2 regions of the Kitasatospora sp. NPDC059646 genome follow, and region 1 is predicted to be linked to the other one. Evidence: riboswitches for the same ligand, from Rfam matches in the RefSeq annotation. Region 1 holds a riboswitch; the other holds the start of a gene.
What was found. A riboswitch is a leader RNA that binds a small molecule or an ion and turns the genes downstream of it on or off. The one in region 1 is predicted to bind S-adenosylmethionine.

Region 1 (7,294 bases):
CCCCGCAGGGGATATGACGGGGCGAAAGGTATGGGGCGCGACAATTGCCACCGGACATAACGGACGTATCACCGCAAATTGCCGGAAGAATTCTGACGGCGGCCTGACAGGACGGGCGGTAAGCGGTCCGCGCATGTCTCGGAGCGCGGGACGGAACGGAGCCTGCGCGAGGTGCGGTGCGGTGAAAAACGAGGATTGGAACGGGCCTTGGCGGGGAACGGCCCGACCGGCACTCTACTCCCCCGCAGGTGCCGGAATTCCAGCGACCCGCCGGGCCGGAAACCGCAGGTGCCCGGCCCGGCAAAGGGCCGGCGGGCGGGTCCGGCCGGGCCGCTGCGCCGAACCGCCGCCAGGCGGGCCGGAAATCCGAATTCCGGGCCTGGCGGCGGCGGGGCGAATGCGCGGGGCGGCGTCAGCAGCCGCCGGCGACCGCCGGAATGATCGACACCGAGGCGCCGTCCTTGATCTCGGTCTCCAGGCCGTCGGCGAAGCGCACGTCGTCGTCGTTGACGTACACGTTGACGAAGCGGCGCAGCTTGCCGGTGTCGTCCAGCAGGCGGGCGGCGATGCCGGCGTGGTTCGCCTCCAGGTCCGCGATCACGGCGGACAGGGTGCCGCCCTCGGCGGTCACCTCGGCGGCGCCGCCGGTGTAGGTGCGGAGGATGGTGGGGATGCGGACGGTGGCGCTCATGATGGGTGGCTCCTCGGACGTGGGGGGGTTCAGGCGGAGGCGAGGCCGGCGGCGCGGAAGGACTCCAGCGTCGGGCGGATCACGGCGGTCATGCCGGAGTCGGCGACCGCGTCGAGGGTCTTCAGGCCGTCGCCGGTGTTGATCGCGACGGTCTCCTTGGACGGGTCCAGCCGACCGGTCTCGACCAGCTTCTTCAGCACGCCCACGGTGACGCCGCCCGCGGTCTCGGCGAAGATCCCCTCGGTGCGGGCCAGCAGCTTGATCGCCTCGACCACCTCGGCGTCGGTGACGTCCTCGACGGCGCCGCCGGTGCGGCGGGCGATGTCGAGCACGTACGGGCCGTCGGCGGGGTTGCCGATCGCCAGCGACTTGGCGATGGTGTCCGGCTTGACCGGCTTGATCACGTCGCGGCCGGCCTTGAAGGCGGCGGAGACCGGGGAGCAGCCCTCGGCCTGGGCGCCGAAGACCTTGTACGGCCGGTCCTCGACCAGGCCGAGCTTGATCAGCTCCTGCAGTCCCTTGTCGATCTTGGTGAGCTGGGAGCCGGAGGCGATCGGGATGACGATCTGCTCGGGCAGCCGCCAGCCGAGCTGCTCGCAGATCTCGAACGCCAGGGTCTTGGAGCCCTCGCCGTAGTACGGGCGGAGGTTGACGTTGACGAAGCCCCAGCCCTCGCCGGCCGGGTCGCCGATCAGCTCCGAGCAGAACCGGTTCACGTCGTCGTAGTTGCCGTCGATGCCGACCAGCTCGCCGCCGTACACCCCGGCCATCACGACCTTGCCCTGCTCCAGGTCGTGCGGGATGAACACGCAGGACTTGAAGCCGGCCCGGGCCGCGGCGGCGCCCACCGCACCCGCCAGGTTTCCGGTGGACGAGCAGGACAGCGTGGTGAAGTCGAACGCGCGGGCGGCCTCGATCGCGCAGGCCACCACCCGGTCCTTGAAGGAGTGGGTGGGGTTGCCGGAGTCGTCCTTGACGTGCAGCTGGGCGGTGAAGCCCAGCTCGCGGCCCAGGTTGTCGGCCTTCACCAGCGGCGTCCAGCCCGGGTTCAGGTTCGGCTTGCCGGCCACGTCGGCGGGGACGGGCAGCAGCGGCGCGTAGCGCCAGATCGACGCCGGGCCGGCCTCGATGCGCTTGCGCAGCTCGTCGGCGTCGTAGCCCGCGTAGTCGTAGGCGATCTCCAGCGGGCCGAAGCACTCCAGGCAGGCGAAGCTCGGGCCGAGCGGGAAGCGGGTGCCGCACTCGCGACAGGACAGCGCGGTGGCCGGACCGAGGTCGACGGCGACGGGTGCGGGGGTGTCAACAGCCATGGTGGCGAGGCCCTTTCTCCTCATCTTCCCCGGGTCGCGGTCGCGCCCGGGCCGGAATTGGCACCTGTCCCGCCGGGCCTGCGAGGCCGCGCGGGAGGGTTGCCGGGACGTCAACGGGCCGTTCCCTCAGTCCCTCTGGATGAGCTCTGTGAAGTTGTGGTCGTACGCTGCGAGCGACCCCGGCGTGCGAAGGTCCGAGCGCAGTACGAAGACTGTAACCGAAGGCCCGTGCCGTCCAACCCGACCGTCCGACACCCGAGACGGACCGAGACAGGGAGCGAGATCTTGGCCGACCAGCCCGAGCCCGGGGTACTGCCGGAGGTGGCCGACTGGCTGCGCCGCCGGTCCTGGACGGCCGCCGACCGGCCACTCGACCTGCTGCTCGCCGCCAAGCGCGCCGCCGGCACCGCCGGCACCGTCAGCGTGGTGCTGCCCGCCTTGGACGAGGAGACCACCGTCGGCGAGATCGTGGCCGCGATCCGCACCGAGCTGATGGAGCGCGTCCCGCTGGTCGACGAGCTGCTGGTGGTCGACTCCGGCTCGGTGGACGGCACCGCCGCCGCCGCGGCCGCCGCCGGTGCCCGGGTGGTGCACCGGGACGCCATCCTGCCCCGGCTGCCCGCCGCCCCCGGCAAGGGCGAGGTGCTGTGGCGGGCGCTGCTCGCCAGCAGCGGCGCGATCGTCTGCTACGTCGACGCGGACCTGCGCGAGTTCGACCCGGCGTTCGTCTCCGGCATCGTCGGCCCGCTGCTCACCGACCCGGCCCTGCAGCTGGTCAAGGCCATGTACGACCGCCCGTTCGAGGCCGACGGGGCGGTCGTCCCGGCCGGCGGCGGCCGGGTCACCGAACTGGTCGCCCGCCCGCTGCTCAACCTGCACTGGCCGCAGCTGGCCGGCTTCGTCCAGCCCCTCGGCGGCGAGTACGCGGCCCGCCGCAGCCTGCTGGAGCGGCTGCCCTTCCCGACCGGCTACGGCGTCGAACTCGGGCTGCTGGTCGATGCGTTGGAACTGGTCGGGCTGGACGCGCTGGCCCAGGTCGACGTCGGCGTCCGGCACCACCGGCACCAGGACGGCCAGGCCCTCGGCCGGATGGCCGCCACCATCTACCGCACCGCGCTGGAACGCCTCGACCGCACCCACCGCCTGAAGGCCGACCCCGACCTGGTCCGCCCCCTCCTCACCCAGTACACCCGCACCCCCACCGGCTTCACCCCCCGCACCCACCCCGTCCCGGCCACCGAACGCCCCCCGATGACCACCGTCCCGGAGTACCGCAACCGCTGACCGCCCACCCGCGTCCGCCCCGGCGCGGAAGCCCGCCCCGGCACCGCCTCCCGCCCGCCGTGCCCGGCCCGCCGCGTTCGCCGAGCGGCCGCGCCGGCGGCGGCCGACCCCGAGTGTTCACCCGGTGCGGGCCGCGCCGGGTGGTTTGGTCCGCTGATCACACGGCAAGGTTGGCTGTATGGCCGATCACGCGTCCGAACGCCCCCAGCAGTCCGGAGCCGCCCCGATCCTGGTGGCCTCCAACCGCGGGCCGGTGTCCTTCCGCACGGAGGACGACGGCACGCTGAGCCTCCGCAGAGGCGGCGGCGGCCTGGTCTCCGGGCTCTCCGCGATCGACGACCCGAACGCCGTCTGGGTCTGCGCCGCCCTCTCCGACGCCGACCGCACCGCCGCCCGGAAGGCGCCCGACGGACGCCTCGACCGGGCCGGCCACGACGTCGGCGGACAGGCCGTCCGCATGCTCGACATCGACCCGGAGACCTTCGCCCGGGCCTACAACGGCGTCGCCAACTCCACCCTGTGGTTCGTCCACCACCTGCTGTACCGGACCCCCGTCCAGCCCGCCTTCGACGCGGACTTCCGCACCGAATGGGACGCCTACCGGGCCTACAACACCGCCTTCGCCGAGGCCCTCGCCGCCGAGGCCGCCCCCGGCGCCGCCGTCCTGGTGCAGGACTACCACCTGTCGCTGGCCCCCGCGCTGCTCCGGGCCCTCCGCCCCGACCTGCGCATCGGCCACTTCTCGCACACCCCCTGGGCCCCGCCCGACTACTACCGGCTGCTGCCCGATGACGTCGCCGCCGACGTCCTCGAAGGCATCCTCGGCGCCGACCGGGCCGCCTTCCTCACCCGCCGCTGGGCGCTCGCCTTCGCCGACTGCTGCGAGGCCCTCCTCGGCGCCGACGTCGACCGCGACGCCCTGACCGTCACCCACGCCGGCCGCACCACTCGGCTCGGCGTCCACGGCCTCGGCGCCGACGGCGAGTTCCTGCGCGAACGCGCCCACCGGCCGGACGTCGACGAGCGTCTCACCGCGCTGCGGGAGGCCGTCGGCGACCGCCGCACGATCGTCCGGGTCGACCGCACCGAGCTCAGCAAGAACATCGTCCGCGGCCTGCTCGCCTACCGGCACCTGCTCCGCAGCCGCCCCGAGTGGCTCGACCGGGTCGTCCACATCGCCTTCGCCTACCCCTCGCGCACCGACCTCGCCGAGTACCGCGAGTACACCGCGGCGGTGCGGCGGATCGCCGAGGAGATCAACGCCGAGTTCGGCACCGCGGACTGGCAGCCGGTCCTGCTGCACGTCGACGACGACTTCCCGCGCTCCCTCGCCGCGTACCGGCTGGCCGACGTCGCCCTGGTGAACCCCATCCGCGACGGCATGAACCTGGTCGCCAAGGAGGTCCCGGTCGTCTCCGACCACGGCTGCGCCCTGGTCCTGTCCCGCGAGGCCGGCGCCCACGAGGAGCTGGCCGACGACGCGATCACCGTCAACCCCTTCGACGTCATCGCCACCGCGGACGCCCTGGCCCGGGCCCTCGACATGCCCGCGGCCGAACGCGCCGAGCGCACCGGGCGACTGGCTGCTGCGGCGACGGCGCTGCCGCCGCAGCAGTGGTTCCTCGACCAGTTGGGGGCGCTGTGACAGGGGCGCCCGCCGTCACCCCCGCAGCAGCTCGGCCAGCTCCGTGAGCAGGTCGACCACGCCCGCCGGCCCCGCCACCACCAGGTCGGCGCGGTCGGCGAGTTCGCGGACGGGGGGTTCGCCGGTGACCGGCCCGCTGCAGACCAGCAGACCGGGGTGGCCCTGCTCCCGGCGCCGGGAGACCTCCGCGTACGCGGCGAGGTCGCCGAGGTCGTCGCCGGCGAACAGCACGGGGCCGGCCCGGCGTTCCGCCAGGAACTCCCGGAGGGCGGTGCCCTTGTCGACGCCGGGCGGGCGGAGTTCGAGCACCATCCGGCCGGGCTCGACCATCAGGCCGTGGCGGGCGGCGAGCTCGGCCAGGGGTGCGCGGAGGAGTTCCAGCGTGCCGTCGGGGTCGTCCGCCCGCCGGGTGTGCACGGCCAGCGCGCGCTCCTTGTCCTCCACGAAGGTTCCCTCGGGCGCCTTCAACTCGTCGAGCAGCGCGGGGAGTTCGGCCCGCACGGCGGCGACGCCGGGCGGCAGCGGGGCGGCGCTGACGCCGCGCCCGGAGTCCCAGCGTTCGGCCCCGTAGTGTCCGAGGACGGTGAGGTGTTCGAGGCCGGGGGTGTCGGCGAAGCCGCCGTACGCGGCGGCGGTCGCGGCGGGCCGCCCGGTGACGACGACCACCGAGCCGACCAGCGGGGCGAGCGCGGTGAGGGCGGGGACGACGCCGGGGTGGGCGCGGGCCTGTTCCGGGTCGGCGACGATCGGCGCGAGCGTGCCGTCGAAGTCGAGTCCCACGACCGCGGAGCGCGGGTCGGCGAGCAGGCCCGCCAGTCCGGTCCGACCTGCCTGGGACGTGATCTGCTCAGCAATTCCCATGCCCCAGACGCTACCCGGCGCCGGCCGTCCGCGGGCGCGTCTCACTGCCTGGCGTCGCGCCGGGTCTGCCGGACCCGGCGCAGCCGGTTGACCAGGACGGGGTCGTGGGCGAGGGCTTCCGGCCGGTCGAGCAGGGCGTTGAGGAGCTGGTAGTAGCGGGTGGCGGAGATGCCGAGCTCCTGCCGGATCGCCTGCTCCTTGGCGCCGGCGGTCCGCCACCCGCGTGCCTCCAGTTCGAGTACCGCCCGGTCGCGGTCGGTCAGTTCGGCCATGCGTCCAGGCTAGTCGCGGCGGCTGTCAGCCCTTGCGGGCCCGGGAGGCCTCGGCCGCCGCGGCGCTCTGGAGCTCGCCGAGCACGTCCTCGCCGCCGGGCTTCACGGCCTCGCCCATGCGCTGCTTGAGCATGCTGGAGACCTTGTCCCAGGACGGGTCGCCGAGCGGGTAGAAGTTGGCGTTCGGCAGCGCGTTGAGGAACTCGGTGAGGTCCTTGTGGGCGGGGTTGGCGGACATCTCGTCGAGGGTGTCCTGGGTGACGGGCAGCATGTTGTACTGCTCGTCGAACTTGAGGGTGTTCTCCTTCTTGTAGACGAAGTTGAGGAACTTCTTGATCTCCGCCCGGTGGCCGTTCTCCTTGAACGCCATCATCCAGTCGGCGACGCCGAGGGTGGCGGGCTTGACGGTCTTGTCCTTGCGCGGGATCGCGGCGGTGCCGTACTTGATGTTGCCGGCGACGGCCTTGCTGACCAGTCCGGGGTGGCCGTTGAGCATGGCGACCTTGCCGGCGGCGAAGTCCGCGAACGCGGTCTTGCGGTCGACCTTGGCGGGGTCGTCGTAGGTGAGGCGCTTGTCGACCAGGCTGGTGCGCAGCCAGTTGAAGGTGGAACGGTTCTGCGGGCTGTCGATGGTGTAGTTGCCGGCGTTGTCGGAGAGTCCGCCGCCGCCGCTCATGGTCCAGATCATCGACTCGCCCTGGGCCTCCTCGGGGCCGAGCGGCAGCGCGTACGGGATGACGCCGGGGGCCTTGGCCTTGACCAGTTCGGCGTCGCGGCGCAGTTCGTCCCAGGTGGTGGGCGGGGCGGTGATGCCGGCCTTGTCGAAGATGTCCTTGTTGTAGAAGAACACCCGGCTGGAGGAGATGAACGGGATGCCGTACTGGCTGCCGAGCACCTGTCCGGCCTTGGCGAACGAGTCCAGGATGTTGACCTGGGTGTCGATGGAGAGCACGTCGCCGGCCGGGTAGAGGCGGTCGGCGGCGACCTGGTCGGCGTAGCCGCCGGTCTGCACGACGTCGGGGGTCTTGCCCTTGGCGATCAGGTCGGCGATGTGCTTGTCGATGTCGGTCCAGCCGACCACGTCGACGCGGATCTTGATGTCGGGGTTGGCGGCCTCGAAGCGGCGGGCGAGGTCGTTCCAGTAGATCGCGCTGGAGTTGGTCTCGTTGTCGCCGTAGTCGGCTGCGACCAGGCTGAGCGTGACACCCCCCGACATGTCCAGGGCACCGCA
Region 2 (7,294 bases), on a different contig from region 1:
GGGAGGCCGAACCGGGCTCCACCGCCTCCACCAGGTCGGCCGGGCGCAGTGCCGTCACCGGCAGCGCCAGCTCCCGCTGCAGGCCCTGCGCGGACTGCAGCACGGTGTCCAGCAGCAGGCGCAGCCGCATGTCCTCGACGCTGCGGCCCTCCCGGGCGGTGCGCCGGCCGTTCTCCACCGCGGCCTCCAGTTCGGCGACCCGGTGCCGCAGCCGGCGGGCCTCGCTCTCGGCGGCGCTGCGCTCGGTCGCGGCGGCGGCCCGGGCGGCCTCCAGCTCGGCGGCCAGCCGGCGGCTCTCGGCCTGCGCCCGGCGGGTGTCGGCCTCCAGCGAGCGGACCTTCTTGCGCAGCGAGTCGGCCTCCCGGCGCACCCCCTCGGACTCGGCGCGGTGCCGCTCCAGTTCGCCGCGGGCGGCGGAGCGGGCCTCGGCGAGTTCCTCCTGCAGCTTCTCGGCGAGCCGGACCGCCTCGGCGGCGACGCCCTCGGCGTCGACCCGCTCGGCCTGCTCGCCGGCCTCCTCGACCAGCCGGGACCAGCCGGCCGGCCGCACCAGGTAGGCGGCGGCGGCCACGTCCATCGGATCGGCGGCGGCCGGCACGGTGCCCGCCTCCAGCGCGCGCACCAGGTCGGGCTGGCCGAGCCGCAGCCGCTCGGCTATCCGCAGCCGGAACGCCGGGTCCGACTCCAGCGCGGCGGCCAGCGCGGTCGCCGCGTACTTGGCCCGCCGGGCGGCGGTGAACTTGGCGTACGGGCGCAGCGCCGCGGGCAGTTCGCCGGCCGCGATGCCGCCGAGCGCGTCGGAGGCGATGCCGACCACCCGGCGCCGCACGCCCTCGGGCAGCACCCGGACGGCCATCTCGCCGTTGCCGTCCTCGGAGCCCGGGGCGGCCTCGGCCGTCGCGGTCCCGTCGGTCCGCCGGACCGGAGCGGGCGCGGTCCCGTCCGTGCCCGCGGGCGCGTTCGCTGCCTCCGCCACTGTTCTCGGCTCCGATCCTGGTCCGGGGGCGGGCCCCGGCGGGTGCCGGGGCGATGGAATCCGCCGCTGCTTGCAATTGTCCCGTCTACCGTGCCGCACCGACAGCACCCCGCCGACGAGTCCGCCCCGCGCCCCGGTCCGGGGACGGACGGGGACGCGGGGCGGTGGAAGTGCGTCAGCCCTGCTCGGGGGCGCCGTCCGTGAGCTCCTCGGCGCCGGGGCGGGCCACCAGCTCGACCTGGTCCACGGCGTTGCACCAGCGGCAGCGCACCGACTCGATGGTCTCGGAGAGCACCTGGGTCTCCTCGACCTTGGAGTCGCCGGACAGGTCGAAGTGCAGGAAGTCGATCACCCGCGAGGAGCGGGTGACGTCGAAGCGGGTGAGGTTGCCGCACAGGGTGCAGCGCCAGCGGGTTTCGGCGGTCGGCGCGGCAATGGTCATCAGTGGTCCCTCTCGGCTGGTCCCGGTTTCCGGGCCTCCAGCCTATTGCCTGCGCCCCGGGGGCCGGGTCACCGGTCCACAGCCCGGACGCTCACCCGGACGGAGCAGCGCCCGGTGTCGCGGGTGCGCCCCCGAGGAATGCTCACCGGCATGGTGCTCTCCGCCCCCGCCCGGGCCGGTTCGCCGGCGGCCGAGCGGGCCGCCCGCACCCCGGTCGTCAGCTACCTGCTGATCGCGCTGTCCGCGCTGGTCCTGCTCGTCGGCCCGTCCGGCCCGAATCCGCGGTACGGCAGCGGCGACGCCCGCGCGTGCGCCGAGCAGCGCTACGAGCACCGCTGGGGCGCGGTGCCCGCCGAGCTGCTGGGCGGCCGCCCCCTGACGGCCGATCAGCTCTCCGCGCTGCCCCCGGCGGCGGCGGGCTGCGTGCTGCCGCCCACGCCCGGCAAGGTTCCCGAACTGTCGGTGCTCACCTCGCTGTTCGTCCACGCGGGCTGGCTGCACCTGGCCGGCAACCTGCTGTTCCTGTTCGTCTTCGGCCCGGCCGTGGAGGCCCGGCTCGGCCGGTTCCGCTTCCTCACCGGCTACCTGGCGATCGGCTACCTGGCCACCTACGGCTACGCCGTGGCGGAGGCGCACACCGCGGACGGGATGCGGGCGCTGGTCGGCGCGTCCGGTGCGATCGCCGGGGTGCTGGGCGCGTACCTGCGGCTGTGGCCCCGGGCCCGGGTGACCGCGCTGGTGCCGGTGCTGCTGTTCCTCCCGCTGCGCCTGCCGGCCTGGCTGGTGCTCGGGCTGTGGTTCGCGCTGCAGGGCTGGTCGGTCGGTTCCGGCGGCGGCGGGGTGGCCTATCTGGTGCACGTGATCGGCTTCGTGACGGGCTGGCTGTTCGCCTGGGCCGCCCGTCCGGCGGGCGATACCCTGGGCGCACCTTCTCGAACAGGAGTTGCTCAGTGATCACCGCGATCGTCCTCATCAACACCAGCGTCGACCGGATCCCCGAGATCGCCGAGGCGATCGCCGCCATCGAGGGCATCAGCGAGGTCTACTCCGTCACCGGCACCTACGACCTGGTCGCGATGGTGCGGGTGCGCAACCACGAGGACCTGGCCGAGGTGATCCCCGGCCGCCTCAACAAGATCCCGGGCGTCTCCAACACCGAGACCCACATCGCGTTCCGCACCTACTCGCAGCACGACCTGGAGGCCGCGTTCTCGCTCGGCCTGGACGAGTAGCCGCTCAGCGCTGCCGGCCCCGCTCGATCTGCTCGGTGGCGACGCAGCGCCCGCCCTCGTTGCGGTAGCTCCACCGCGCGCCGTCGGTGACCAGGTCACGGACCGCCGCCAGGAACCGGTCCAGGTGCTCGACGGGGGTGCCGGCGCCGAAGCTGACCCGGATCGCGTTCAGGCTGCGCTCCCCCGGCAACGACGGCTCCGGGGCCCCGCACTGGCTCGGCGCGGCGTCCTCGCCGCCGAGCAGGGTCCGCACCAGCGGGTGCGCGCAGAACAGCCCGTCCCGGACGCCGATGCCGTACTCGGCGGACAGCGCCGCCGAGAAGTGCGAGCTGTTCCAGCCGCGCACCACGAACGACACCACGCCGACCCGGTCGGCGTCCTCGCCGAACAGGCTGAGCACCCGCACCTCGGGGATCGCCGCCAGACCCTCCGTCAGCTTCGCCACCAGGGCCCGCTCCCGGGCCTCCAGCTCGTCGAAGCCCGCCTCGGTCAGCGCTCGGCAGGCCGAGGCGATCGCGTACGCGCCGATCACGTTCGGCGAGCCGGCCTCGTGCCGGGCCGGGCCGGTGTGCCACTCCACCGCGACCGACCCGTCCAGCTCCCGCGCCACCGTCCGGCTCGCCCCGCCGCCGGCCAGGTACGGCTCGGCCGCGTCCAGCCAGTCCGACCGGCCGGCCAGCACGCCGGCGCCGAACGGCGCGTACAGCTTGTGGCCGGAGAAGGCGATCCAGTCGACGTCCAACTCCCGCACCGAGACCCGGTGGTGGGGCGCCAGCTGGGCCGCGTCCAGGACCACCCGGGCGTCGTACCGGTGCGCCACCGCGGTCAGCTCCCCGACCGGCCACAGCTCGCCGGTGACGTTCGACGCGCCCGTGACGCAGAACAGCTTCGGACCCTCGGCCGCGCCGAGCAGCGCCTCCTCCAGCGCGGCCACCGCCTCGGCGTGCGAACGCGGCGCCCGAAGGTAACGGACCGTCAGGCCCTCGCGGCGCCACGGCAGCAGCGACGCGTGGTGCTCGGTCTCGAACGCGAACACCTCGGTCCCGGCCGGCACCGCCCCGGCCAGCAGGTTCAGCGAGTCGGTGGTCGCCCGGGTGAACACCACCTGGTCGCCGTCCCGCAGGTCCAGGAACTCGCCGACGGTCCGCCGGCTCTGCTCGAACAGGTCGGTCGACAGCTGCGACAGGTACCCGGCGCCCCGGTGCACGGACCCGTAGTACGGCGCGTACGCCGCCACGTCCTCCCACACCCGGGCCAGCGCCGGGGCGCTCGCCGCGTAGTCCAGCGCCGCGTACCCGACCTTCTCCCCGGAAGCCAGCGGAACCTCGACGTCCCGGCCCAGCACGGCCAGCGGCTCGCAGATCTCGGTGGTCACGGACACGGGTGCACTCCTCCACGGGACAAGGACCCCGGGGGTGCGACGCCGGAAGTCCGCGCTTGCCGCGCGGACGGATCGCCACGCAGCCCGGTCCTCACCCAGGGCACCCCGCCACGGACGGAGGGTTGCCGGACAGCAAGCTGGGGCTTGTCGCTGCCACTCATGACCTGCGCAGCACGATACACGAGCGCCGCGCCGACTCAAGCCCCGTGTCCGCCCCGTGGACACCCGGCGTCACACCCCGTCACTCCCCTGCCCGGGAACGACGAGGTCCGCCCGGGGAAGGGCAATCGCCTTCCCCGGGCGGACCGTTGACGTTCAGTGGGTGGCTTCGGCCCAGCGCTTCAGCAGCTCCCCGGCCGCCCCGGAGTCGATCGCCGCCGCCGTCCGCTCCATCGCCGCCCCGAGCTGCTCGCCGAGCGGCGCGTCCGTCAGCTCCAGCGCCACCAGCGCGGCGGCGCTGTTGAGCAGCACCGCGTCCCGCACCGGCCCGCGCTCGCCGTTCAGCACCCGCCGGGCGACGCCCGCATTGAACTCCGCGTCGGCGCCGCGCAGCGCCTCGATCCCGACCAGCTCGATGCCGACCTCCCGCGGGTCGAACCGGGTCTCCGTCACCTCGCCGTCCCGGATCACCCAGACGTGGGACGTGGTGGTGATGGTCAGCTCGTCGAGTCCGTCGTCCCCGCGGAAGACCAGCCCCTGCCCGCCCCGACGGGCGAGGACGCCGGCGATCAGCCCGGCCAGCCGGGTGTCGAAACAGCCGACGGCGTGGGCGCCCACCTTGGCCGGGTTGGTGAGCGGACCGAGGATGTTGAACACGGTGGGGACGGCGAGTTCGGCCCGGGCCTGCGCCGTGTACCGCATCGACGGGTGGAACTTGGCGGCGAAGCAGAAGGTCAGGCCGACCTCCTCGGCCACCGCCGCGACCCGCTCGGCGGACAGCTCCAGGTTGATGCCGAGCCGCCCGAGCACGTCCGAGGAGCCGGACGCCGAGGAGGAGGCCCGGTTGCCGTGCTTGACCACCTTCGCGCCGGCCGCCGCGGCGGCCACCGCCGACATGGTGGAGATGTTGACGGTCTTGGCCCGGTCGCCGCCGGTGCCGACGATGTCCACGGCGGGGCCGGGGATGTCCAGCGGCACGGCGTGCGCGTACATCGTCTCGACCAGGCCGGCGATCTCCTCGACCGTCTCGCCCTTGCCGCGCAGCGCGATCAGGAAGCCGGCCACCTGCACCGGGCTGGCCTCGCCGCTCATGATCCGGTCCATCGCCCAGGCGGTGTCGGCCTGGGCGAGGTCCTCGCCGCGGAGCAGGGCGCTCAGCAGGTCGGGCCAGGTGCGGACCACCTGCGCGGGGTCGCTACCGCCGTTCGCAGAGTGCACGTTCACCATGGCCGTCTCCAGCTCTCGTCTTGTCGCAGAGGAATGGAGTCAGCCTATCGAGCGAGCGGGGACGGCCGCCCGGAGTTGCCGTCCCCTTCTCTCCAGTTGAGACGCCTGGTGGGACGCCCGGGCGGAACGCGCCTCAGTGCGCGGCCGGCGCCCGCCGGGCGAGCCGGGCCCGCAGCAGCGTGGTCGCGGCCTCGGCGAGCGCGACCGGGTCGACCGGGTGCGAGATCGCGGCGTCGGCCCGGCTCCAGGCGGCCAGCCAGGAGTCCTGCGGGCGGCCGATCAGCACCAGCACCGGCGGGCAGCCGTAGATCTCGTCCTTCAACTGCCGGGTGAGGCCGAGTCCGCCGGCGGGCACCGCCTCGCCGTCCAGGACGCACAGGTCGACGCCGCCCTTCTCCAGCGCCCGCAGCACGGCGGCGGCGGTGGCGCACTCCAGGTACTCCACGGCGGGGACGTCCCCGGCGGGGTGCCGCCCGAGGGCGAGGGCCACCTGCTCACGGGTGTTGCGGTCGTCGCTGTAGACGAGAACGGTGAGCGTCTCGTCGGAGTGCTGCGCCATGTCCCCTGCTTCCTGGTGCTCGTCCTCTTATATGTGTCCGCGCGGACCGCGACGGCGCGCGGGCCCCGACCGAACGGCCCAGTGTGACCCGGACCACGTCCTGGGACGGATGCTACTCCGGCGGGCCCGTCCTGGAGAGACCCCGACGCGATCTCGCTCAAGCCGCCGCGCCACGGCCTCACCCCCGCGGCCCACTTCCCTCACCCGATCCGAACAACCGTCAGAAAACGGGCGGGGCGCGAGGCGGGCATACCTCACGCACCGGACACTCCGAGGGAGACCCCCCGGCGTGAAGACGGAATAAGGGACCGACATAATGTCCGTCGTGGCGACAGCAACAGCAACAGAAACCGGACACGCGCACGGAGCGGTCAACAGGCCGAACCTGGTCAGCGTGGGAACCATTGTCTGGCTGAGCTCGGAGCTGATGTTCTTCGCGGCCCTGTTCGCGATGTACTTCACCCTCCGCTCGGTCAAGGGCGCCGAGTTCTGGCACGAGAAGGCCCATGCCCTCAACGTGCCCTTCTCCTCGGTCAACACCACGATCCTGGTGCTCTCCTCGCTCACCTGCCAGCTCGGCGTCTTCGCCGCCGAGCGCGGTGACGTGAAGAAGCTGCGCTCCTGGTTCGTGATCACCTTCGTGATGGGCGCCATCTTCATCGGCGGCCAGATCTTCGAGTACACCGACCTGGTCAAGAAGGACGGCCTGTCGCTGTCCTCCGACCCGTACGGCACGGTGTTCTACCTGACCACCGGCTTCCACGGACTCCACGTGACGGGTGGTCTGATCGCCTTCCTGCTGGTCCTCGGCCGGACCTACGCGGCGCGGCGCTTCACCCACGAGCAGGCCACTGCGGCGATCGTGGTGTCGTACTACTGGCACTTCGTCGACGTTGTGTGGATCGGCCTGTTCGCGACCATCTACCTGATCAAGTAACAGCCGCCCCGCCCCTGACCCGGCGTCACCTCGACGCGTGGGAGTCGGGGGCAGGCTGCTGCCGACCAGATCCTGACACCGGGGTTATTCCGTGAAAAAGCTCTCCGCACGACGGCGCCACCCACTGGCGGCGGTCGTCGTTCTACTTCTCGCCCTGGCGGCCACCGGGGGGCTGTACGCCGCTTTCGCGCCCGCCGAGAAGGCGCAGGCCGACAGCTCCTCGCAGTCGCTCGCCATCGACGAGGGCAAGAAGCTCTTCGCCGTCGGCTGCTCCTCCTGCCACGGCCTGAACGGCCAGGGCACTTCTGACGGTCCGTCGCTGGTCGGCGTCGGCTCTGCTGCTGTCGACTTCCAGGTCGGCACCGGCCGCATGCCGGCCCA

Region 2: linked by a shared signal. The riboswitch ahead of ACFV1L_RS27405 (aminotransferase class V-fold PLP-dependent enzyme) and the one ahead of thrC (threonine synthase) in region 1 are both predicted to bind S-adenosylmethionine.

What each region holds. Positions count from the first base shown of each region.
Region 1 is NZ_JBHWDS010000018.1:8,858-16,151, reverse strand. Features, by position in the region: gene ACFV1L_RS15255 (MoaD/ThiS family protein) at 413-691, opposite strand; gene thrC (threonine synthase) at 721-2,001, opposite strand; SAM riboswitch class I at 2,019-2,147, opposite strand; gene ACFV1L_RS15245 (glucosyl-3-phosphoglycerate synthase) at 2,287-3,285, shown strand; gene ACFV1L_RS15240 (trehalose-6-phosphate synthase) at 3,464-4,930, shown strand; gene otsB (trehalose-phosphatase) at 4,946-5,791, opposite strand; gene ACFV1L_RS15230 (DUF3263 domain-containing protein) at 5,833-6,063, opposite strand; gene ACFV1L_RS15225 (extracellular solute-binding protein) at 6,089-7,294, opposite strand, start outside.
Region 2 is NZ_JBHWDS010000046.1:51,003-58,296, forward strand. Features, by position in the region: gene ACFV1L_RS27385 (NYN domain-containing protein) at 1-856, opposite strand, end outside; gene ACFV1L_RS27390 (hypothetical protein) at 1,152-1,418, opposite strand; gene ACFV1L_RS27395 (rhomboid family intramembrane serine protease) at 1,569-2,372, shown strand; gene ACFV1L_RS27400 (Lrp/AsnC ligand binding domain-containing protein) at 2,369-2,650, shown strand; gene ACFV1L_RS27405 (aminotransferase class V-fold PLP-dependent enzyme) at 2,655-4,031, opposite strand; SAM riboswitch class IV at 4,079-4,196, opposite strand; gene trpD (anthranilate phosphoribosyltransferase) at 4,347-5,417, opposite strand; gene ACFV1L_RS27415 (hypothetical protein) at 5,551-5,976, opposite strand; gene ACFV1L_RS27420 (heme-copper oxidase subunit III) at 6,293-6,913, shown strand; gene ACFV1L_RS27425 (c-type cytochrome) at 7,005-7,294, shown strand, end outside.